One region of the Caballeronia sp. S22 genome, then DNA from elsewhere that is predicted to be linked to it. Evidence: predicted binding sites of a transcription regulator. Region 1 holds the regulator's gene; each other region holds the start of a gene.
The links. The regulator LexA, encoded in region 1, represses DNA repair genes until DNA is damaged. The targets are predictions, from matches to a motif close to ACTGTATNNNNATACAGT.
Positions count from the first base shown of each region.

Region 1 (5,967 bases):
AAGGCAGCACGACGCGGCGAAACGTCAGCCAGCGCGTCGCGCCGAGGCACGCGGCGGCCTCTTCCTGCTCGCGCTCGAACTCCTCCAGCACCGGCTGCACCGTGCGCACGACGAACGGCAAGCCGATGAACGTCAGCGCGACGAGCACGCCGAGCGGCGTGAACGCGACCTTGATGCCGAGCGGCGCGAGATATTGCCCGATCCAGCCGTTGCCCGCATAGACCGCGGCGAGCGAGATGCCCGCGACGGAGGTCGGCAGCGCGAACGGCAAATCGACGATCGCATCGACGATGCGCTTGAACGGAAACGTGTAGCGCACGAGCACCCACGCGACGAGAAAGCCGAACACCGCGTTGATGAGCGCGCCGCCGAGCGCGGCACTGAACGTGAGCCGATAGGACGCGAGCACGCGCGGCGACGTAACCGCGCGCACGAACTGCGCCCAGTCGAGCGTCGCGGTCTTCGCGAAGGTGGCGGCAAGCGGAATCAGCACCACGAGGCTTAAGTACGCCACCGTGATGCCGAGCGTCAGGCCGAACCCGGGAAGCGCGCTCGGCTTCTTGAATGTGAGGGTCGTCATCCTTGATTGATCCTTTTCTTGCGCCGGGGTTGGGCGCGTCGCTGCTTCGGGGCGCCCGGCGTCATTGACGCGCCGCGTCGCCCGCTCTTTCGCTTACTGCGGCTGATAGATCGAATCGAACACGCCGCCGTCCGCGAAGTGCGTCTTCTGCGCCTTCGTCCAGCCGCCGAACGTGTCGTCGATGGTGTAGAGCTTCAGCTTCGGGAACTGCTTCGTGAGTTCAGCGGGCACCTTGTCCGAACGCGGCCGATAAAAATTGCGCGCGGCGATCTGCTGTCCTTCGTCGCTGTACAGATACTTGAGATAGGCATCGGCGAGCTTGCGCGTACCGTGCTTGTCGACGACCTTGTCGACCACCGCGACCGGCGGCTCCGCGAGAATGCTCACCGACGGCACCACGATCTCGAACTTGTCCGTGCCGAATTCCTTCACCGAGAGGAACGCCTCGTTCTCCCATGCGATCAGCACGTCGCCCTGGCCGCGCTGCACGAAACTCGTGGTCGCACCGCGCGCGCCGGAATCGAGCACGCCCGCATTCTTGTAGAGCTTCGTCACGAAGTCCTTGGCGGTCTGGTCGTTGCCGCCCGGCTTGTGCTGCGCATACGCCCACGCCGCGAGATAGTTCCAGCGCGCGCCACCCGAGGTCTTCGGATTCGGCGTGACGATCGACACGCCCGGCTTGGCCAGATCGTCCCAGTCCTTGATGTGCTTCGGATTGCCCTTGCGCACGAGGAACACGATCGTCGATGTGTACGGCGACGCGTTGTCCGGCAGACGCTTCTGCCAGTCCGCGTTGACGAGTCCCTTGGACGCGAGCGCATCGATGTCGTAGGCGAGCGCGAGCGTCACGACATCGGCCTGCAATCCATCGAGCACCGCGCGCGCCTGTCCGCCCGAGCCGCCGTGCGACTGCTTGAAAGTGACCGTTTCGCCCGTGTCGGCCTTCCACTTCTTCGCGAACGCCTGATTGAAGTCCTGATACAGCTCGCGGGTCGGGTCGTAGGAGACGTTCAGAAACGACGTCTGCGCGAACGCCGACGCAGCCAGCCCGACGCCCGCCGCCGTCAGCGCCGCCGCCGCGAGCACGCGCCGCGCGCCTTTGCCCAATCCCAATCTGATGCTTCGCATTCCCCGTTCTCCGTCTTATCGAATTGACGGAATCAGTCTATCGAGGCGTCTATATGATTAGAAATAATCGTTATTCACTTTTTTATACGTAAAACTGCTAAGAAGCATATTCCTGGGTGGAAGAAGCGACGGCGGCGGTGAAACGCGTCCTCGGCTGCCGCGGGCGGGCGAACTTAAAGTAAAGCTTGAAAAGCGCGAAATACTGTATAAAAATACAGTCAACTGTCCATCCATACAGTGCACCAGGGGCCAGAGCCTGTGACCAAGACATCAAAACTTACCGCGCGGCAGCAGCAGGTCTTCGAACTGATTCAGCGCGCGATCGACCGCACGGGCTTTCCGCCGACGCGCGCCGAGATCGCGGCGGAACTCGGCTTCAGCTCGGCGAATTCGGCCGAGGAGCACTTGCGGGCGCTGGCGCGCAAGGGCGTGATCGAACTCGCGGCGGGCTCGTCGCGCGGCATCCGGCTGCTCGGCGACGCCTCGCGGATCGATCGCTCCGAAGAAATGCCGCATCAGTTCACGCTGCCGCATCAGAGCATCATGCAATTGTCGCTGCCGCTCGTCGGGCGCGTCGCGGCAGGTAGCCCGATCCTCGCGCAGGAACACATCTCGCAGCATTACGCATGCGATCCCGCGCTCTTCTCCAGCAAGCCGGACTATCTGCTGAAAGTGCGGGGCCTGTCGATGCGCGACGCCGGCATTCTCGACGGCGATCTGCTTGCCGTGCAGAAGCGCACCGAGGCGAAGGACGGACAGATCGTCGTCGCGCGTCTGGGCGACGACGTCACGGTCAAACGCTGGAAACGTCGTCCGGACGGCGTCGAACTGATCGCCGAGAATCCGGACTACGAGAACATTTTCGTGCGCTCCGGCAGCGGCGATTTCGCGCTGGAAGGCATCGCGGTTGGCCTGATTCGTTCTGGCGAGTTCTGAAGTCTCCGTCCGGCAAGGGCGGGGAGCGAAAAGCGCGGGCAAATCGTTCGCTCACGTTCAGAAAGAGATAAGAATGGGACAAGAAATGTCCCATTGACATCGCAAGATAGCCTCACCAACCGCTTTAACGCTCAGTCGAGGCGGCTCAAACACAACAAGCATGACGGCCGCCGTGCGCGGTGCGCCGCGGTGCGTCCTATCGTCTGGAGAGTCATCATGGAACGTTTTGCCCGTCTGCTGCCCTTCCGTCAGTTTGGCCGCCTGCGCCATCTGCGCACGCTGATCGCATGCGGCACGCCGCACGCCGAAATCGCCCCCGACCTCTTCGACGACATGCCCGCGCTGCCCTCCCGGCAGCCGGCTTTCGCGCGCGTGTCGCTGAGCAGCACGGTGCACGCGGAGCCGGAACAGCGCGCGCCGGTGCGCGTCTATCGCGGGCAATCGCGCGTGATTCTGGTGGGCAAGATCGACGAAGTGTCGCGCATGATCGACCGTTGCATCGCGGAGGAAGACGCGGGGCTCGCCGGCGGCATCCTCGCCTGAATCGGAGTGGAACGTGAATTCACGGGATTTATCGCGCGCCGGCGTGGTCAATCCCGAATTCACGTTTCGCAAAGAGGCTTCGTCGTCGCATGTCCCGCACTACCCGTTCTGTCGCTACCGCGTTCGTCGTCCTGATTCTCGTCGCGGCGCTCGCTTTTATTTACGCGTCACCTTATATCGCGCTGAATCGCGTGAAGCGCGCAGCCGATGCCCGCGACGCGCAGACCGTCAACCAGTACGTCGATTTTCCCGCGTTGCGCGCGAGCCTCAAGGAACAGGTCGGCGCGCTGCTCACGCGCCGCGTCGATATTCAAAAGAGCGGCAATCCGCTCGCAATCATCGGGGCGATGATAGGTGCGGCGCTCGTCGGTCCTCTCGTCGATTCATATGCGACACCGGACGGCGTCGCGGCGATTCTGAACGGCATTCCGCCGCGCGGCGATCCGGGCGAGCAACCGCCGCAAGCCGGAAACGGTTCATCGGCAACGCCGTCGAACGCGCCGGCCTCGGGCGTCACGGCCGCGCAGCAGGCGCCCAAGGAACCGCCGCAGACCACCGCCGGTTATCGAAGCCTGAACACGTTCGTCGTCACCTATCAGCACGGCGCCGGAGATGCGCGTTACTCGGCGATCTTTCACCGCTACGGCCTCGTGTCATGGAAGCTCGTCGCGGTCGATCTCAATGGCTGAGGCTGACGATCAGGCGCCGGCTTCGGCCTTGACGGGCTTGGCCGCGTAAGCCGCTTCGTCTTCCGCTTCCGCCGATTCACCCGCCTGACAGACGGCCACGAGAATGCTGCACTTCACGCGGTCGAGCAAGGGCGTGTTGCCCGCGCCCATCCACCAGCGCGCGAGACCATTGCGGCAACGATGCCCGACCACGACGAGATCGACCTGAAGGCTTTCGGCGAGCGCGGCGATCTCGTCGATCGGATGCCCGAACGCGAAATGTCCCTGCGCCTGAAGACCGCGTTCGCGCAGCCATTCGACGCCTTCCTGCAGAATGTCGCGCGCGGCTTCTTCGAAGCGTCCGCAGGCCATATCGGTTAGCAGTCCGGCGCTCTGCGCGATGCTCGAGCGCATATCCACCACCGCGAGGACGTGCGTCTCGGCATTCAGATCCAGCGCGAGATTCGCGCCTTGGCGCAATGCCTTGCGACCTTCTCTGGAGCCGTCATAGCAGAGCAGGATTTTTCGGTAGCTTTCCATCATGACCTCCCTGGCCAACTTGCCCTTCGCGCCCGCCCGACGCGACCCGAAGCGCGATTTACCCGCGGCGTTGCTTCATCATCGTGCGTCGCCCCTTGGGTGACAACGCTGGAAAACGCTTACCGACGCGAACATGCTAGCTCGCACCGTGCCAGAACTCCGAACACGCCGACGGACAAGCCTCTGGCACTTTCGGCCGGAACCGGTTCGGCGCCCGTCGCACAGGTTTGACACGCGCTCGCCGCACGCGGTTGCACGCCAGGCATCGCCTTGGTGCAATGGATTACACTAGCCCGCTGGATTTCCCCTACGCGATTTTCCTGCGGCACGAATGCATGACTGATCAAACATCACGCGAGTCCGATGAAAACGGCGCGCCCGCCATCGAGTTCAGCGAAGTAAGGAAGCACTACGGTGAGCGCACCGTGGTCGATGGTCTGTCGTTCGATGTGCGGCCCGGCGAATGCTTCGGACTGCTCGGCCCGAACGGCGCGGGCAAGACGACGACGCTCAAGATGCTGCTCGGCATCACCTCGCCCGATAGCGGTGCGATCCGTCTAGTCGGCGAGCCGGTGCCCGCGCGCGCCCGTTTCGCGCGCGAACGCGTGGGCGTCGTGCCGCAATTCGACAATCTCGATCCCGATTTCACGGTGCGCGAAAACCTGACTGTGTTCGGCCGCTACTTCGGTCTCACCGGCGCGCGCATGGATGCGCTCGTGCCATCGCTGCTGGAGTTCGCGCGCCTGGAGAGCAAGGCCGATGCGCGCGTCGGCGAACTGTCGGGCGGCATGAAGCGGCGTCTCACGCTCGCGCGCGCGCTCGTCAACGATCCCGATGTCCTCGTGATGGACGAACCCACCACCGGACTCGATCCGCAAGCGCGGCATATGATCTGGGAGCGCCTGCGCTCGCTCCTCGCGCGCGGCAAGACCATCCTTCTGACGACGCATTTCATGGAAGAAGCCGAACGACTTTGCGATCGCCTCTGTGTGATCGAGGAAGGCCGCAAGATTGCCGAGGGACGGCCGCGCGATCTCATCGAATCGGTGATCGGCTCGGATGTGATCGAGATCTACGGGCCCGATCCGCAGGCGCTCGCGGCGGAGCTCGAACCGTTCGTCGAGCGCATGGAAGTGAGCGGCGAAACGCTCTTTTGCTATGTCGACGATCCGCAGCCCGTGCATGCGCGCGTGAAAGGCCGCGCGGACGTGCGCTATCTGCATCGTCCGGCGAATCTCGAAGATGTTTTCCTGCGTCTCACGGGACGTGAGATGGTGGACTGAATCAATGGATACGCTCGAACCATCCCGCATCGGACGAAAACGCGAGTCCAAGCACGCGGAAAATTTCACGCCGCTATCCAGCGCGCTGCCCGCCAACGCAACGCACTGGATGTCGGTCTGGCGGCGCAACTATCTCGTCTGGAAGAAGCTCGCGATCGCCTCGATGATCGGCAATCTCGCCGACCCGATGATCTATCTTTTCGGCCTGGGGCTGGGTCTCGGGCTGATGGTCGGGCATGTCGACGGCGTGTCGTATATCGCGTTTCTCGCGGCGGGAACGGCGGCATCG
Region 1 covers NZ_OZ180035.1:1,839,435-1,845,401, forward strand. Annotated here, with positions in the region: gene cysT (sulfate ABC transporter permease subunit CysT) at 1-580, opposite strand, end outside; gene ACEN42_RS08590 (sulfate ABC transporter substrate-binding protein) at 674-1,708, opposite strand; gene lexA (transcriptional repressor LexA) at 1,967-2,644, shown strand; gene ACEN42_RS08600 (hypothetical protein) at 2,861-3,187, shown strand; gene ACEN42_RS08605 (DUF2939 domain-containing protein) at 3,277-3,876, shown strand; gene ACEN42_RS08610 (universal stress protein) at 3,886-4,395, opposite strand; gene nodI (nodulation factor ABC transporter ATP-binding protein NodI) at 4,731-5,678, shown strand; gene ACEN42_RS08620 (ABC transporter permease) at 5,683-5,967, shown strand, end outside.

Region 2 (5,967 bases), 930 kb from region 1:
GCGCGTGCGCTCCGCCGCCGGAATGCCGAGGCCCGTGTCTTCCACTTCGAGATGCACGAGATCGAGATCGTTATCGTCGGTCCGCACGCGCACGGTGATGCGCCCGCCCGCCGGCGTGTAGCGGATCGCGTTGTCGATCAGGTTCGACAACATTTCCCGCAACATCACGACGTTGCCTTCCACTTCGACCGGAAACGGCGGCTCTTCATAACCGAGGTCCATACGCTTCGCGAGCGCGGCCTGCACCCAGTCGCGCACGGCGAGCCGCGCGAGATCGGTCAGCACGATGGGCGTGAATATCTGCCCCGTCGCACGATTCTCGGCGCGTGCGAGCGCGAGCAGTTGCGTCACGAGGCGCGCGGCATGCTCGGAACTCATCGCGATCTGTTCGAGCGAGTGCTGCACTTCCGTCGATACATCCTGGCGCATCGCCAGTTCAGCCTGCATGCGCAGGCCCGCGAGCGGCGTCTTCATCTGATGGGCGGCATCGGCGATGAAGCGCTTCTGGAACTCCATGTTCTGTTCGAGGCGCGTGAGCAGATCGTTGAACGACGCGACGAGCGGCGCGATCTCCGGCGGCGCGCTGCCCGCCTGGAGCGGCGAGAGATCGTCGGGGCGGCGCGCGCGGATGTTCGATTGCAGCGCATGCAGCGGCGCGAGCCCGCGCGACAGCCCGAACCATACGAGGATGATCGCGAGCGGCAGGATCACGAACTGCGGCAGGATCACGCCCTTGATGATGTCGTTGGCGAGCTGGCTGCGCTTGTCGAGCGTCTCGGCCACCTGCACGAGCACCGGTTGCGCGCTGTCCGGATCGCGGCCGGGCGCGAGGCCGGGCAGATCGACGGTCGTATAAGCGACGCGGATGTCGTTGCCGCGCAGCACATCGTCGCGAAACTCGACGATGCCCGGCTGCGGACGATCGTCGTCGTGCGGCAAGGGCATGTCGCGGTCGCCGCCGACCAGCTCGCCGCGCGTGCCGAGCACCTGAAAGAACACGCTGTCGACGTTATCGGCGCGCAGGAAATCGCGCGTCGCGTCCGGCAGCCGCAATTCGGCGACGCCGTTGACCGGCTGAATCTGGCGCGCGAGCACGTAGGCGTCGGCTTCGAGCGCGCGGTCGAACGGCCCGTTCGCGATCGACTTCGCGACGAGATACGTCACCGCGATGCTCATCGGCCAGAGCAGCAGCAGCGGCGCGAGCATCCAGTCGAGAATCTCGCCGAAGAGCGAGCGCGGATGCGTCTCGTCGTCGGGCTCGAGTTCGTCGGGCGGCGCGAAAGGGTTGGCATAGCGCGCGTCGCGCTGGGCGTCGGAATCGTCGGCGCTCGCTTTTGCGTGATTTTTCGACTCGGGCGATTCGGTGGAAGCGGGCGACGCCATGCAGGCTACTTATAGTGTTGGCCGGCGGCGACGCCCGACGGTTGCGGGCCCGCGCCGTTCGTGCCGGGCGCCGTGACGCCCGCTTTCTCAAGCGTGTAACCCAGGCCGCGTACCGTGATGATCTTCGCGCCGCTCGGCTCGATCTTTTTGCGCAACCGATGCACGTAGACCTCGATCGCGTTATTGCTGACTTCCTCGCCCCATTCGCACAGATGATTGACGAGTTGTTCCTTCGACACGAGCCGGCCGGTTCTTTGCAAGAGCACTTCGAGCACGCCGAGCTCGCGCGCGGACAGATCGATGACCTGATCGCCGATCGTCGCAATCCGCCCGACCTGATCGAAGGAGAGCGAGCCGTGCTTCACGACCGTCGGGCCGCCGCCCGCGCCGCGCCGTGTGAGCGCCCGCACGCGTGCTTCGAGCTCGTTCAGCGCGAAGGGTTTGGCCATATAGTCATCCGCGCCGAGATCGAGGCCTTTGACGCGTTCATCGACGCTGTCGGCGGCGGTCAGGATCAGCACGGGCATCTGCGAGTTGCGCGCGCGCAGGCGGCGCAGGACTTCGAGACCGGACATGAGCGGCAGGCCGAGATCGAGTATCAGCAGGTCGAAAGTCTGCAGGGAAAGCGCGGTGTCCGCCTCGACGCCATGCTTCACATGGTCGACGGCGTATCCCGATTGGCGGAGTGATCGGACGAGGCCGTCCGCGAGTATGCTGTCGTCTTCGGCAATGAGGATTCGCATCGTCGTGTGCGCCTTATATTGCCGGCACCGTTTGTCGCCCGGCGCGGCGGTCTCCAGGTGTTTCGTAGTTTTAGCGCGTCTCGCGCGGCGTGGAAAAAAAGCTGCGCCATGCCGTTGCATGCTTGCAAAAACTACTGTTTTTTTATACAGTGTCTGCGTGAGTGTGAAGCGTGGTTTCGTATGCTCGATCGAGCAACGGAAAAGCCCGTGAACACTGCCTCAGACGCCGTTCATCATAGCAAAGGACGATTCATGGAAGAAAGCAAGAAAGGCCCGGCTGGAATGACTGCGGAAAAGAGCAAGGCCCTGGCCGCCGCGCTCTCGCAGATCGAAAAGCAATTCGGCAAAGGGTCGATCATGCGGCTCGGCGCAGGTGAGGCGGTCGAAGACATTCAGGTGGTTTCCACCGGTTCGCTCGGACTGGACATCGCGCTCGGCGTCGGCGGCTTGCCGCGCGGCCGTGTCGTGGAAATCTACGGTCCGGAGTCGTCGGGCAAGACCACGCTCACGCTGCAAGTGATCGCGGAGATGCAGAAGCTCGGCGGCACGGCGGCGTTCATCGACGCAGAACACGCGCTCGACGTGCAATACGCGCAAAAGCTCGGCGTGAACGCGCAGGATCTGCTGATCTCGCAGCCGGACACGGGCGAGCAGGCGCTGGAAATCGCGGATGCGCTGGTGCGCTCCGGCTCCATCGACATGATCGTCATCGACTCGGTCGCGGCGCTCGTGCCGAAGGCGGAAATCGAAGGCGAAATGGGCGATTCGCTGCCGGGTCTGCAAGCGCGTCTGATGTCGCAGGCGCTGCGCAAGCTCACCGGTACGATCAAGCGCACGAACTGCCTCGTGATCTTCATCAACCAGATTCGCATGAAGATCGGCGTGATGTTCGGCAACCCGGAAACCACCACGGGCGGTAATGCGCTCAAGTTCTATTCGTCGGTGCGTCTGGATATCCGCCGTATCGGTTCGATCAAGAAGAACGACGAAGTCATCGGCAACGAGACGCGCGTGAAGGTCGTGAAGAACAAGGTGTCGCCGCCGTTCCGCGAAGCCATCTTCGACATCCTGTACGGCGAAGGCATCTCGCGTCAGGGCGAAATCATCGATCTCGGCGTGCAGGCGAAGCTGGTCGACAAGGCCGGCGCCTGGTACAGCTACAACGGCGACCGCATCGGTCAGGGCAAGGACAACGCGCGTGAATTCCTGCGCGAAAATCCGGACATCGCACGCGAGATCGAGAACAAGATCCGCGCATCGCTGGGTGTCGCCGCGCTGGGCGAGGCTGCTGTCGCAGGCGCTGCAACGGCCGACGACGAGTAAGCATCAGGCTTGAAGGACGATGCAGAAGCGTCGGTTCGGATCGAAGGCTGACACGGCGGATGGCGGAACCGAGAGCGGTTCCGACTCTGCTGACCGCTACGAACGAAGCAGCGAGCGGCGTGGTGCATCGTCGAAGTCGAGCGGCTTCAAACGCAGTAACAAGCAGCGCGCCGACGCGAAGTCATTCGCGTCGGCGCGTCGCGTTTTTGAGCCCGTGAACGACGGCGAAGAAAGCGATGATGCGAGCGATCGCGCCGCGCGTCTGGAGCAAGCGCGCGCGTTGCTGAAGCAGGCGACCGAGCAGCCGAAGGCACGTCCCGTTGATCGCGCGTCGCAGCCGGCCACGCCCGCAAGCAAACCCTCAGAACCCGATCTCACCCCCTTCACGGACCCGTTCGAAGACGCCGATCCTTTCGAGCCCTTCGAGCAATGCGCGCCTGCCGGGCCGGCACCTATCGAATCGGCTGAACCGGTCTACGGCCGCTCCACTCAACGCACCCGAAAGCCTTCGGCGACCGAAGTCAACAATCCCAAACGCCCGCAGCGCTCGCTGAAAGGGCGTGCGCTCGCATTTCTCTCGCGGCGCGAATACAGCCGGGCGGAGTTGTCGCGCAAGCTGCGTCCGTACGTCGATGAAGCCGATTTGCTCGAATCGCTGCTCGACAGCCTCGAACGCGATGGCTGGCTGTCGAACGAGCGCTTTGTCGAGAGCGTCGTGCATCGGCGGGCATCGCGAATGGGCGGCGGCAGGATCATCAGCGAGTTGAAGCGCCATGCCGTCGGCGATGAGCTCATCAGCGAAACCGCCGACAAACTCGCGCAATCCGAAACCGCGCGCGCCCAGACCGTGTGGGAGAAGAAGTACGGCGTGCCGCCCGAGACGCCTGCGGAACGTGCGAAGCAAGCGCGCTTTCTGGCCGCGCGCGGCTTTTCCAGCGGCACCATCGGGAAGATACTGAAGGGCGGCGACGAGGACTGGAGCGAAGAGATCGTCGACGATTGAATGTCGGCCTGTCTCAGCCGAAACCGCACGCACGTTTCATTCGTGGAACGCATGTCCGGCTCCAAATACCCAATATGCTAAAATTCCACGGTTTCCCCCGTACCGGCTCACTTCCAGCATGCCTCTCTCGCCTCCCGCTCCCCGACAGTTGCGCCACCGTCGCGCGATTAGGCTGGAAGCGTTCGAGCGTGACGACGGCCTCTGGGATATCGAAGCCTGTCTAACCGATGAGAAGCCGCGCGACTTTCGCCTCGCCACGGGCGTCCGGCCACACGGCCTGCCGATCCATGAACTCTGGCTGCGCATCACCATCGACCGCAAGCTCACCATCGTCGACGTCGAGGCATCGTCGGACTGGTCGCCGTATGGCGCTCTGTGCGCCGAGTCCAATCCGGTCTATCGCAAGCTCATCGGGCTCAATCTGCTCCAAAGTTTTCGCCGCGAAGCCAACAGGCTGCTGCGCGGCGCGGCCGGCTGCACGCATCTCACCGAACTGTGCGGCGTCCTGCCGACCGCAGCCATTCAGGCATTCGCCGGCGACGTCTGGAAGATCGAAGACGGCAATCCGTTCAATCAATCCGACGCCGCCAATCCCTCCACGACCGCACCGCAGGACGAGCCGCCGTTTCAGCTCGGCCGATGCCACGCGTTGCGTTTCGACGGCCCCGCGGTCAAAGAGTATTACCCGCGCTGGTTCGGCCACGCACCCGCCGGTCAAACGGACACCGGCACAACGGTACAGGACAGGCCGGAGACAAAGTCCGCCTCGTAGCGCGCAGGCAGCGCTTGCGCGCACGCATGGAATTCAAACAAGAATCGAAAAATAAGCGGTTCAAGCACATAGAAGTTCACTCCAACTCTCAGACTGAAGGAATCACGCATGAAGATTCACGAGTACCAGGGTAAGGAAATCCTGCGGAAATTCGGCGTCGCGGTCCCGCGCGGCAAACCCGTGTTCTCGGTGGATGATGCGGTCAAGGCCGCGGAAGAGCTGGGCGGCCCGGTTTGGGTCGTCAAGGCGCAGATTCACGCCGGCGGCCGCGGTAAGGGCGGCGGCGTGAAGGTCGCGAAGTCGATCGAGCAGGTCCGCGAATACGCGAACCAGATCCTCGGCATGCAGCTCATTACGCACCAGACCGGCGCCGAAGGCCAGAAGGTGAATCGCCTGCTGATCGAAGAAGGCGCGGACATCAAGAAGGAACTGTACGTCGGCCTCGTGCTCGACCGCGTTTCGCAGAAAGTCGTCGTGATGGCGTCGAGCGAAGGCGGCATGGACATCGAAGAAGTCGCGGAAAAGACGCCCGAACTGCTGCACAAGTTCGCCGTCGAGCCGTCGACCGGTCTGCAAGACGCAGACGCCGATGACCTCGCACGCAAGATCGGCATTCCGGACGCATCGATTCCGCAAGCGCGCGCGATCCTGCAAGGTCTGTACAAGGCGTTCTACGAAACCGACGCATCGCTCGCGGAAATCAACCCGCTGATCCTGACCGGCGAAGGCAAGGTCATCGCGCT
Region 2 covers NZ_OZ180035.1:2,771,076-2,777,042, reverse strand. Annotated here, with positions in the region: gene ACEN42_RS13055 (sensor histidine kinase N-terminal domain-containing protein) at 1-1,383, opposite strand, end outside; gene ACEN42_RS13050 (response regulator transcription factor) at 1,389-2,126, opposite strand; gene recA (recombinase RecA) at 2,379-3,449, shown strand; gene recX (recombination regulator RecX) at 3,469-4,452, shown strand; gene ACEN42_RS13035 (DUF2889 domain-containing protein) at 4,571-5,224, shown strand; gene sucC (ADP-forming succinate--CoA ligase subunit beta) at 5,333-5,967, shown strand, end outside.
Region 2: a site for LexA is predicted at 2,260-2,277, ahead of recA (recombinase RecA). Genes of this name have one in related genera too.

Region 3 (5,967 bases), 460 kb from region 1:
GGAAATAGCTGGTTCTCTCCGAAAACTATTTAGGTAGTGCCTCGTGTATCACCTTCGGGGGTAGAGCACTGTCATGGTTGTGGGGTCCATTGCGGATTACTACGCCATAGCAAACTCCGAATACCGAAGAGTGCAATCACGGGAGACAGACATCGGGTGCTAACGTCCGGTGTCAAGAGGGAAACAACCCAGACCGCCAGCTAAGGTCCCAAAGATTGGCTAAGTGGGAAACGAAGTGGGAAGGCTAAAACAGTCAGGAGGTTGGCTTAGAAGCAGCCACCCTTTAAAGAAAGCGTAATAGCTCACTGATCGAGTCGTCCTGCGCGGAAGATGTAACGGGGCTCAAGCCAGTCACCGAAGCTGCGGATACACGTTGAAAGACACGTGTGTGGTAGGAGAGCGTTCCGTAAGCCTGCGAAGGTGCGTTGAAAAGCGTGCTGGAGGTATCGGAAGTGCGAATGCTGACATGAGTAGCGATAAAGGGGGTGAAAAGCCCCCTCGCCGTAAGCCCAAGGTTTCCTACGCAACGTTCATCGGCGTAGGGTGAGTCGGCCCCTAAGGCGAGGCAGAAATGCGTAGCTGATGGGAAGCAGGTCAATATTCCTGCACCATTGTTAGATGCGATGGGGGGACGGATCGCGGAAGGTTGTCCGGGTGTTGGACGTCCCGGTCGCTGCATTGGAGAAGGTGCTTAGGCAAATCCGGGCACATAATTCAAGGGTGTGGCGCGAGCTTCTTCGGAAGCGAAGCAATTGGAAGTGGTTCCAAGAAAAGCCTCTAAGCTTCAGTCTAATAGTGACCGTACCGCAAACCGACACAGGTGGGCGAGATGAGTATTCTAAGGCGCTTGAGAGAACTCGGGAGAAGGAACTCGGCAAATTGGTACCGTAACTTCGGGATAAGGTACGCCTCTGTAGCTTGACTGGCCTGCGCCAGAAGGGTGAAGAGGTTGCAATAAACTGGTGGCTGCGACTGTTTAATAAAAACACAGCACTCTGCAAACACGAAAGTGGACGTATAGGGTGTGACGCCTGCCCGGTGCCGGAAGATTAAATGATGGGGTGCAAGCTCTTGATTGAAGTCCCGGTAAACGGCGGCCGTAACTATAACGGTCCTAAGGTAGCGAAATTCCTTGTCGGGTAAGTTCCGACCTGCACGAATGGCGTAACGATGGCCACACTGTCTCCTCCCGAGACTCAGCGAAGTTGAAGTGTTTGTGATGATGCAATCTCCCCGCGGCTAGACGGAAAGACCCCATGAACCTTTACTGTAGCTTTGCATTGGACTTTGAACCGATCTGTGTAGGATAGGTGGGAGGCTATGAAACCGGAACGCTAGTTTCGGTGGAGCCGTCCTTGAAATACCACCCTGGTTTGTTTGAGGTTCTAACCTTGGTCCATTATCTGGATCGGGGACAGTGCATGGTAGGCAGTTTGACTGGGGCGGTCTCCTCCCAAAGTGTAACGGAGGAGTACGAAGGTACGCTAGGTACGGTCGGAAATCGTGCTGATAGTGCAATGGCATAAGCGTGCTTAACTGCGAGACCGACAAGTCGAGCAGGTGCGAAAGCAGGTCATAGTGATCCGGTGGTTCTGTATGGAAGGGCCATCGCTCAACGGATAAAAGGTACTCTGGGGATAACAGGCTGATACCGCCCAAGAGTTCATATCGACGGCGGTGTTTGGCACCTCGATGTCGGCTCATCTCATCCTGGGGCTGTAGCCGGTCCCAAGGGTATGGCTGTTCGCCATTTAAAGAGGTACGTGAGCTGGGTTTAAAACGTCGTGAGACAGTTTGGTCCCTATCTGCCGTGGGCGTTGGATATTTGAAGGGGGCTGCTCCTAGTACGAGAGGACCGGAGTGGACGAACCTCTGGTGTACCGGTTGTCACGCCAGTGGCATCGCCGGGTAGCTATGTTCGGAAGAGATAACCGCTGAAAGCATCTAAGCGGGAAACTCGCCTTAAGATGAGATATCCCCGGGGCTTCGAGCCCCTTGAAGGGTCGTTCCAGACCAGGACGTTGATAGGTCAGGTGTGTAAGTGCAGTAATGCATTGAGCTAACTGATACTAATTGCCCGTAAGGCTTGATCCTATAACCAGTGTGTTTCGCGATGATCGTCAGTGCTTCAGCACTTACGAGCATCTCGCCCCCGTAGGGGGTAGTACTGGTTGAGTACCGTGTGTGCAACAGTCACCACCCGAATTCAATACTACTTCTTCCCGGATTGGTTGTAGCGCCCTACAGGCGATACAACAACAAGTCATGCCTGATGACCATAGCGAGTCGGTACCACCCCTTCCCATCCCGAACAGGACCGTGAAACGACTCCACGCCGATGATAGTGCGGATCACCCGTGTGAAAGTAGGTAATCGTCAGGCTCCTCATGCCGCAAACAAAAACCCCACCCCGCAAAGGTGGGGTTTTTGCGTTGGAGCGGCGAGTTCGCACGAACGCCAGCAATTCCCTCCTCGAATCTCTCACCCATGCTCTGGCAACGCACGCGCCTGCGTCGCCAGATGTTTACCCTCCCGCCTCAAAATACTGTATAAATATACAGTAAAACCAAAGACCGCTGAGTGCTCGAACCATGAGCAGGCCCTTGCATTCGCGCTGGACGGGGGAAACTGATGGGTGCAGCACTTTCATTGCTCGACATCGGGCTGACCTCGCATCTGCAGCGTCAGATCTGGCAAGGCAGTCCGATCAACGATCCCGACTCGAGCATCATTTCGAGTGGATTTCGGACGCTTGACCTGGCCTTGCCCGGTGCAGGCTGGATGCCCGGCACGGTCACCGAATTACTGATCGAAGAGAGCGGCGTGGGCGAAATCAGATTGCTCGCACACATGCTTCGAGAACTGACAGTAGGCAAAGGCCGCTCCGTCATCTTCATTGCGCCACCGTGGAAGCCCAATTTGGCTGCATTTCGGGCGATGAAAATCGCGGTCGACAAACTGGTCTGGGTCAAGGCGCCCGAAGATCAGGTGCTCTGGGCTGCGGAGCAGTCGCTGAAGCAGGAAGGTATCGGCGCTGTGCTGATCTGGCTGCCTCAAGTGCGCCCCGAGGCGCTGCGAAGGCTGCAAGTGGCGGCTCAGGAAGCGCGGTCGCTGGCGTTCCTGTTCCGTCCGCTCAAAGCGGCGAGGCAATCATCCGCCGCACCATTGCGCATGGTCTGCAAACCGATACTTCCCGCCAGCGCACCGACGATGAACCGTCGCGAATGGATGCAAGCCGTCATGCTCGAAATCGACATCATCAAGCGGCGTGGTCCATTGCTGGGCAAGCCGTTGCAGTTGAGCTTGCCGCTGCAAATGCCTGCTCTGCCCGAACATATTCGTCGTGCGCATCAGGCAAGGAAAGCACGAGAGGTCAAACATGTTGTGGATAGCGGTGACATTGCCGCTTTTATCGCTCGAAGCAGTCAGGCCGCCCTCGATGCCCTCGGCATCGGGGAATTCGATCTCGCCTGGAGCAACATCGACGCCGAATGACGTTCGCGCCAGCGATATCGGTCAACCATGCTTCGCGCTCGCCGATCACGCGCGCATCCTGATGCCCGATCTCGTCGCGTTTCGGCTCGGCGTGCGGCCCGGCAGCACGCGCTCGCATGCGTTCGCGCTCGCGCCGCAACTGACGCTGCTCGCCGTCGATGTTCGCGAGGAGCAGAACGCGCTCGAAGCCGTTGCGCTGGCGTTGCTCGCATTTACGCCCAAAGTCGTGCTGGCCCATGCGAACACGGTGCTGCTCGAAGTCAGCGGGAGCATGCGGCTTTTCGGCGGTTTGCGCGCGTTGCTGTCCAGGGTGACATCGACGGTGAAAGGATGCGGCTTCACTTCGCGCATGGGCTGCGCGCCGACAGCGTGGGGCGCATGGCTGCTGGCTCACGCGCGCACGCGTCGTGTCGCGCGGCGCGTGCGCATCGTGAAAGAGACGACGCTCGTCCACGTGCTCGATGCGTTGCCCGTATCGCTCATCCCATCGGCGCATTCGCACGGCAACGTGTTCGAGCAGATCGGCTGCGCAACGCTTGCCGATTTGCGTCGGCTGCCACGCAAGGGCGTCGCGCGACGGTTCGGCCAAGGCGTTCTGCAATGGCTCGCACAAGCGTACGGCCAGGCGCCCGATCCGCGCGAGGCGTTTTGCGCGCCGGCGTCGTTCGAGGCTCGGATCGAACTGCAGGCGCGCGTGGAAAGTGCCGAGGCGCTGCTGTTCGCCGCCCGCCGGCTCGTGCTGCAACTCGCCGGCTGGCTGAGCGCGCATCATGCGGCCGTCAGCGAATTTTCGCTGTTGCTCGAACACGAACTGGCGGCCCGTCACGCGCCGAAAACGTCGACGTTCAAGGTGGCGTGGGCCGTACCGACACGCGAAGCCGATCACATTCTCTGGTTGGTGCGCGAGAAGCTGAATCAGACGGCGCTCGCAGCGCCCGTCATCGAGATGAAGCTTCTTGCCGACAAGGTGAGCGAGCATGCGCCGCCGGCCGAGACCCTGTTTCCGATGCCCGGTTCCGACAGCGAATCGATGGCGCAACTGCTCGAACGTCTGAGCGCGCGGCTCGGCGCGGAGAGCGTCGTACAGCTGGTCGCGCGAGACGATCACCGGCCCGAAGCGGCGATGACGGTCGAAGCTTATAAGCCCGCAGGCGAAACGAAGCCGAAGCGCGGGAAGAAATCGTCGAAGATGCAAGCGGCAAAAGCCGATACGCCGACCGAAGCGGAATCCGAAGCGCAAACCGAATCCGGCGGGCCGCTCGAGCTTCCCGATGTGGCCGTTCCTTCGCAGCCCCGTCCGTCGTGGATACTCGAAACGCCGCAAAAGCTGATCTTGCGCAACGAGCGGCCGTTCTATCGACGCGCGCTGAAGCTGATCAGCCGGACCGAGCGTATCGAGGCGGGATGGTGGGACGGCAATGGCGTCCAGCGCGATTACTACGTTGCCGCCGACGATCGCGGCCGCATGTTCTGGCTGTATCGCGAACGTCTCACCGGCGACTGGTATCTGCACGGGTTTTTCGGATGATGCCGACATGGACGATTTGAGCGACATCATCGGCCTGGGCGAGGGCGACGAAGGCGACGACAAGACCGCATTTCCCGGCGCGATGTCGGCCTCGGCGTTGTTGCCCGGCTATGCCGAACTGCATTGCCTGAGCAACTTCTCATTCCTGCGCGGCGCATCGCATCCGCAGGAGCTGGCTGCGGCAGCGCTCGAGCACGGCTATACCGCGCTCGCGATCACGGACGAATGCTCGCTCGCGGGCGTCGTGCGTGCGCATGCCGCGATCAAGGACATCGAAGCGAAGGCGCGCGCCGATGCCGTAGCCGCCCAGCTTGCCGGCGAGCCGCCGCCGAAGAAGCAGGATCTGAAGCTGATCATCGGCAGCGAACTGCATCTCACCGATGCCGATGGCGCGCCGTTCTGCACGCTCATCGCGCTCGCGACGAATCGGGCGGGCTACGGCAATCTGTCGGAGCTGATTTCACAAGCGCGCGCTCGTTCGCCCAAGGGCAGCTACAAGATAGGTCCGGAGGACTGCACGGATCCGACCGCGTCATCCAACGCGGCCGATCTGCGCGGCGATATTGCGCATCTGAAGTACTTGCCCGATTGCATCCTGATTCTCGTGCCGCAGAGATCGGCGACGCTCGCCGATACGCTCGACCGCGCGCACTGGCTAGCCGGCTTTGCCGCGGGCCGTGCGTGGCTCGCGCTGGAGCTCTGGCAGGACGGCAGCGACGACGAGCGTCTTGCTTCGTGTCGCGTGATCGCCGAAGCGAGCGGATTGCCGCTCGTCGCGGCGAGCGGCGCGCTGATGCACGCGCGTTCGCGCAAGCCTTTGCAGGACACGCTCACCGCGATTCGCCTGAATCGGCCGCTCGCCGAATGCGGCTACGCGCTCGAAGCGAACGCAGAGCGGCATCTGCGCACGCGGCTGCGCATCGGCGCGCTGTATCCAAAGGAGG
Region 3 covers NZ_OZ180035.1:1,383,519-1,389,485, forward strand. Annotated here, with positions in the region: rRNA gene ACEN42_RS06515 (23S ribosomal RNA) at 1-2,094, shown strand, start outside; rRNA gene rrf (5S ribosomal RNA) at 2,269-2,382, shown strand; gene imuA (translesion DNA synthesis-associated protein ImuA) at 2,632-3,495, shown strand; gene ACEN42_RS06530 (DNA polymerase Y family protein) at 3,380-5,023, shown strand; gene ACEN42_RS06535 (error-prone DNA polymerase) at 5,031-5,967, shown strand, end outside.
Region 3: a site for LexA is predicted at 2,545-2,562, ahead of imuA (translesion DNA synthesis-associated protein ImuA). Genes of this name have one in related genera too.

Region 4 (5,967 bases), 850 kb from region 1:
TGGGAAATCGGAAAAAGGTCGGACGGAATGCCCGCGAGTGAGGGGAAGAGGACGCTGAAGACAAAAAAAAGCCCGCTTGGCTGAAGCGGGCTGACAACCCCTGTCACAGATGTCTCAAGGAGGAGACGGGTTCATCGTAGCAATGCGCGCCGTGCGGCCCAACCAAGCATTCGTGCTATGCAAATCGGCGCGTGCATCGTGTGCTTATCAGACGTGTCCGTGCGGCGCGGCGCTCGCGGCATCGGTGTCGTCGGGCAGGGGCGCGACGCCCGTTTCGATGAAGCGCCGGCTGATGCGATGGAACCGCAGCGTCATCAATACGGCGACGCTCGCGAGTCCGGCGGCGAGTCCCCACCACAGGCCTTTCGCGCCCAGCTCGAAGTGGAACGCGAGCACATAGCCGGTCGGAAAGCCGACGCCCCAGTAGCCGAACGCGGCGGCGAGCATCGGGATGCGCGTGTCTTTCAGGCCGCGCAGGCAGCCTGAGCCGACCGTCTGCATGCCGTCGACGATCTGGAACACGGCCGCGACGCCGAGCAGCGACGCCGCGAGCGCGACGGTATGCGCGTTGGCGGGATCGTCGAGATTCAGATACAGGCCGACGATGGCGCGCGGCACGGTGATCAGCACGAGTCCCGAGCACACCATGAAGCCGACGCCGAGCGCGAGCGCGACGAAGCCCGCGTGCCGGGCGGCGACCGGCACGCCCGCGCCGACCCAGTAGCCGACGCGAACGTTGGCCGCCTGACCGATCGCGAGCGGCACCATGAACGCGACCGACGCGACGTTGAGCGCGATCTGGTGCGCGGCGAGCGGCGCTTCGCCGAGCAGGCCGACCATCATGCCGGTGGCGAGAAAGAGCGTCGATTCGACGCCGTAGGTGATCGCGACGGGCCAGCCGAGGCCGAAGAGCTCGCCCATCAGCGGCAGACGCGGACGCGCGCGCACGACGAAATGCCGGTAGCGCGGCCGCAGATGCAGCACCGCGACGAGCGCGATCGCAATGCCCCAGACGGTGATCGTGGTCGCCGCTGCCGAACCGAGGAAGCCTTCGCGCGGCAGGCCGTACGCGCCGTGGATCAGCCCGTAGTTGAGAAAGCCGTTGACGAACACGCCGCCGATCGAGATCCACAGGAGCCTGCGCGCCGCGCCGATCGCGGGCAGAAACGCGCGCATCATCCCGACGCCGATAAGACTGGCCGGCGTCCCCCAGCGCAGCACCGCGCAATATTCGCCCACGTTCTTCGCGAGCGTCGCCGGTTCGTGGAACGCGAGCAGGATCGGCTCGGCGTAGCTCAGCAGTACGAACGCGGGCACGGCGAGGAGTATGGAAAGCACGAGCCCGGTCCAGTAGATGCCCGGCACGCGGTCGTCGGCGTTCGAGCCGCGCGCGTGCGCGACCGACACGGAAACCGATGTCAGCACGCCCTGCAGCAGCGTCACGACGACGAAGAAGAGGTTCGCGCCGAGCCCGCCCGCCGCCAGCGCGTCGGGGCCGAGTGAGCCGAGCAGGATGGTATCGGTGACGCCCATCGCCATCTGCGAGAGTTGCGCGATGGCGAGCGGCGCGGCGAGGCGCGCCGTATCGACGGCATGACGCGAGAGGCTCGGCGGTCCTTGATGCGCGCGTGTGGCGCGCGTGACTTGCGGTTGCATGGCTGCTCGAATCGAAAACAAAGGCGGCGCTCAGCGCACTGAGCGTCGCGGACTGGAAAGCGGAAGGGCAACAAGCGGAGCGCGCTGCGAAACGTGCGCTGACGGGAAAACCGACGCTACAGACCCGGCGCTGAAACCAGAACGAAAGACGACTAGCTTATTGCGTCGCGTGCGGCATGTCGATGACGCGATCGCTTATGGCCGGATTTTCTCAAGTGCGCGGCGCGTGCGCGCAACTGGCGGCGATGCTATTCGGGCGCGCGCACGTGGATCGTCTGGCCGTCGAGCTTCACTCGCTGACCCGCGCGGATCTTGCACGTTTTGCGCAACTCCACCTTGCCGTCGACGGTGACATCGCCCATTGCGACGCGCGCCTTCGCGGAGCCGCCGCTGTCCGCGAGGCCCATCAGCTTCAGCAGATTGTGGAGTTCGACGTAATCGCCGGTGAGGGTGAACTGGAGTGGCGGCATGGGACGGGTGATGCAGGAAAGGCCTCCATGATAAACCACGCACAACCGTGCGCCGGGCATGCGTCGTGCTAAGTGGCATCGCGGGACCGGTAATCGGATCGCAAGCGAGGTGGTTGGCAAATGTAGCCAGATGAAACCGTCGGTAACAATGACTGGTTTTCGAGAACTCGCCCGATCGTCGCCCGGTCCGACCGTTTGATCGACAAAGCTTCGGTCATCTTTCGAATCGACAAAAGTCGCGCGGCTCGCTCGTTTCACCGCTTTCAGCGCGCCGCCGACGCCAACTACAGAGAGGACTAGCTTATGACTCGCGCACGAATTCTTTTGATCGGCTCCGCCATCGCCACGCTCGCCGCTTCGGGCGCTTATGCTCAAACCGCGACACAGCCCGAGCCGGTGCAACCGCAGCCGATGCAGGCCCAGCAGCCGATGACGCCGCCGCAGCAGAACGTCGTCGCGCCGGCGCCGACCGATCCGCTCGTCCAGCGCCGCAACGCGAACGCGCAGGCCAACGCCGAGTATCGCGCGTCGAAGAAGGCGTCGAAGGCCGAGCTGAAGGCGCAGAACCAGCAGGCCAAGGCGCAATACAAGGAAGAGGTGCAGAACGCGAAGATCAACCGCAAGGCGGACAAGGACGCCGCCAAGGCGGAACTGAACGCGACGGAGCCGGGCACGCCGAAGGACGCGGGCCTGCAGCACTGAGCGTGACGCGTCGCGAGGCCGCGCGTCGCGGCGCTCGCGGCATCTAAAAGAAGGGAGGACATCATGAATCGAAAAACCAATGCGCTGCTGGCGGCGCTGATCGCCGGGACGCTCGCGAGCGTGAGTGCGGCATCGTTCGCGCAGACGACATCCGACGCCCCGACCGCCGCCGATCAGAAGGCCGCGAAGGAGCAGTCGAAGGCCGACAAGAAGGCGGCCGTCGCGCAAGCCAAGGCCGACAAGAAGAAAACGGAAGCGCAGTCCGACGCCAACGAAGCCGCCGCCGACGCGAAGCTGAAGAACGCGAAGAAGGCGGAGTAGCACGCGCTTTCGTAGCGACGCGAGCCCGGTTCACCGCGAACCGGGCTCGTTTCATTTGGGGCCAAAAGCCCAGTCGAGCCAAAGACTTGCGCGCGCGGGTTGTATGGATATACAGTGTGCGTCACTCTTTTGCCGCCGCCTTCCTTCACGTGCTCACGCTTCCCGACACCGCCGACGCCGCTTCCGATTCCACCGCGAAACAGGTCGCCGACTATCTCGCGAAGCTCAACGAGGCGCAGCGCGAGGCCGTCGAGTTCGGCGTCGATGAACCGGGTCGCACGGGCGGCCCGTTGCTCGTGATCGCGGGCGCGGGATCGGGCAAGACCAACACGCTGGCCCATCGCGTCGCGCATCTGCTGGTGAAGGGCGCCGATCCGCATCGCATTCTGCTGCTCACGTTTTCGCGCCGCGCGGCGCTCGAAATGACGCGGCGCGTCTCTCGCATCGCGATGAACGCGCTCGGCAAGAAAAGCGCGATCGCGCAGGGGCTGACGTGGTCGGGCACGTTTCACAGCGTCGGCGCGCGGCTGTTGCGCGATTACGCCGATCTCGTCGGGCTCGCGCCATCGTTCACGATCAACGATCGCGAAGATTCCGCCGATCTCATGAATCTGGTGCGGCACGAGCTCGGGTTGTCGTCGAAGGAGAAGCGCTTTCCCGCGAAGTCGACCTGCTTCGCGATCTACTCGCGCGTCGTGAACACGGGCGCGTCGCTTGGTCATGTGCTCGATCAGTCGTATCCGTGGTGCCGCGAGTGGGAAGCCGACCTTAAGCGTCTGTTCGCCGCCTACGTCGCCGCGAAACAGGCGCAAAGCGTGCTCGATTACGACGACCTGCTGCTCTACTGGTCGCATCTCGCGGCGGAGCCTTCAGTGGCGGCGGATCTCGCTAGTCGGTTCGACCACGTGCTCGTCGACGAATATCAGGACACCAACCGCCTGCAGGCGTCCATCCTGCTCGCGATGAAGCCCGACGGTCGCGGTCTCACGGTCGTCGGCGACGATGCGCAGTCCATCTATTCGTTTCGCGGCGCGACCGTGCGCAATATCCTCGATTTTCCGGGCCATTTCGATCCGCCCGCCGCGACCGTCACGCTCGATCGCAACTATCGTTCGACATTGCCGATTCTCGAGGCGTCGAATGCGGTGATCGGGCTCGCGTCGGAGCGCTACACGAAGAATCTGTGGACCGACAAGGCATCGGCGCAGAAGCCGCGCGTCGTTTCCGTCGCCGATGAAGCCGATCAGGCGCGCTATGTCGTCGAAAAGGTGCTCGAAGCGCGCGAGGCGGGCATGAAGTTGAAAGCGCAAGCGGTGCTGTTCCGCGCCGCGCATCACAGCGCGACGCTCGAAATCGAACTCACGCGGCGCAACATTCCTTTCGTGAAATTCGGCGGACTCAAGTTTCTCGATTCCGTCCACGTGAAAGACGTGCTGGCGGTGCTGCGCTGGGCGGAAAATCCGCGCGACCGCGTCGCGGGTTTTCGGGTCGCGCAGTTGCTGCCGGGCATCGGTCCGGCCATCGCCGGGCGCTTGCTGGATAGCGTCGCGCAGGATCAGGCGCCAGGCGCGATTGCCAGATTTCAGGCTCCCGCGCGAGCCAGCGAAGACTGGCCGCGCTTCGTCGGGCTGATGGCGAAACTTTGCGGCCGCGAATCCGGCTGGCCGGCCGAGTTCGAAATGATCCGCCGCTGGTACGAGCCGCACCTGGAGCGCAATCACGAGGACGCGGCGATCCGCATCGGCGATGTGCTGCAGATGGAGAGCATCGCGTCCACGTATCCCACGCGCGAGCGCTTTCTCACCGAACTCACGCTCGATCCGCCCGACGCGACGAGCGACGAATCCGGCGTCCCGATGCTCGACGAGGACTATCTGATTCTTTCGACCATCCACTCTGCGAAGGGCCAGGAGTGGCGCAACGTGTTCGTGCTGAACGGCGTGGACGGCTGCATTCCGTCCGATCTGGGCACGGGCAGCGACGAGGAAATCGACGAGGAGCGGCGTCTGCTCTACGTGGCGATGACGCGCGCGAAGGAAGACCTGCACATCGTCACGCCACAGCGGTTCTACGTGCACAACCAGACGCATCTGGGCGACCGGCACGTCTGGGCGCAGCGCACGCGCTTCATCCCGCCGCATCTGATGCAGAACTTCGAAGCGGCCGCGTGGCCGCCGGTGATCGCACCCGCCGCGCCGACGGCGGCGGGGCTGGCGGCGGCCGCGAAAGCGAAAATCGATATCGCGGCGCGCCTGAAGGGAATGTGGGATTAACGCTGCGCGCGTGACGGTCGCGGCGCGCGCGGCGACGGTGCAAAGATGCTGCGCAGCCACGCGGCGAAGCGCGTGAAGCCGTCGTAAGGTTCTTCGACGAACAGCTCGGGCCGCAGCGAGCGCACATACTCCAGCACCTGTTGCGCTTCCTGCTTCTGGATCGACCCATAGAAAATGCCGAGCCGCAGCAGGCAGCGCAGTTCGCCCAGCTTTTCACGCGCGGTCGAGCCGATGCTCGTCTCCACGGAAATCTTCGTTTCGTACACGCGCTGGCGCAGCGAATCGGCGAGACGCCACGCGGGCGTCTGCATCTTTTCTTCGACTTCGCGAATGTCCGCCGCAGCCGATTTCATCTGCGACGCGAGCATGTCCACTTGCGACACGTCGCCCTTCGCCTCGGTGACGATCGCGGTCGCCCACGCGCGCGACGCCGCGATGAGATCCTCCGCTGTCCAGTCGGCGCGTATGGCGAACGCGAATCCGTGCTCGGCGGCCTGTCGGATCAGGATTTCGACGACATCGGGAAACTCCTTGTCGAGCGCGCG
Region 4 covers NZ_OZ180035.1:987,347-993,313, forward strand. Annotated here, with positions in the region: gene ACEN42_RS04655 (MATE family efflux transporter) at 208-1,656, opposite strand; gene ACEN42_RS04660 (RNA-binding S4 domain-containing protein) at 1,905-2,126, opposite strand; gene ACEN42_RS04665 (hypothetical protein) at 2,430-2,828, shown strand; gene ACEN42_RS04670 (hypothetical protein) at 2,892-3,149, shown strand; gene ACEN42_RS04675 (ATP-dependent helicase) at 3,299-5,422, shown strand; gene ACEN42_RS04680 (DUF4088 family protein) at 5,419-5,967, opposite strand, start outside.
Region 4: a site for LexA is predicted at 3,248-3,265, ahead of ACEN42_RS04675 (ATP-dependent helicase). Genes of this name have one in related genera too.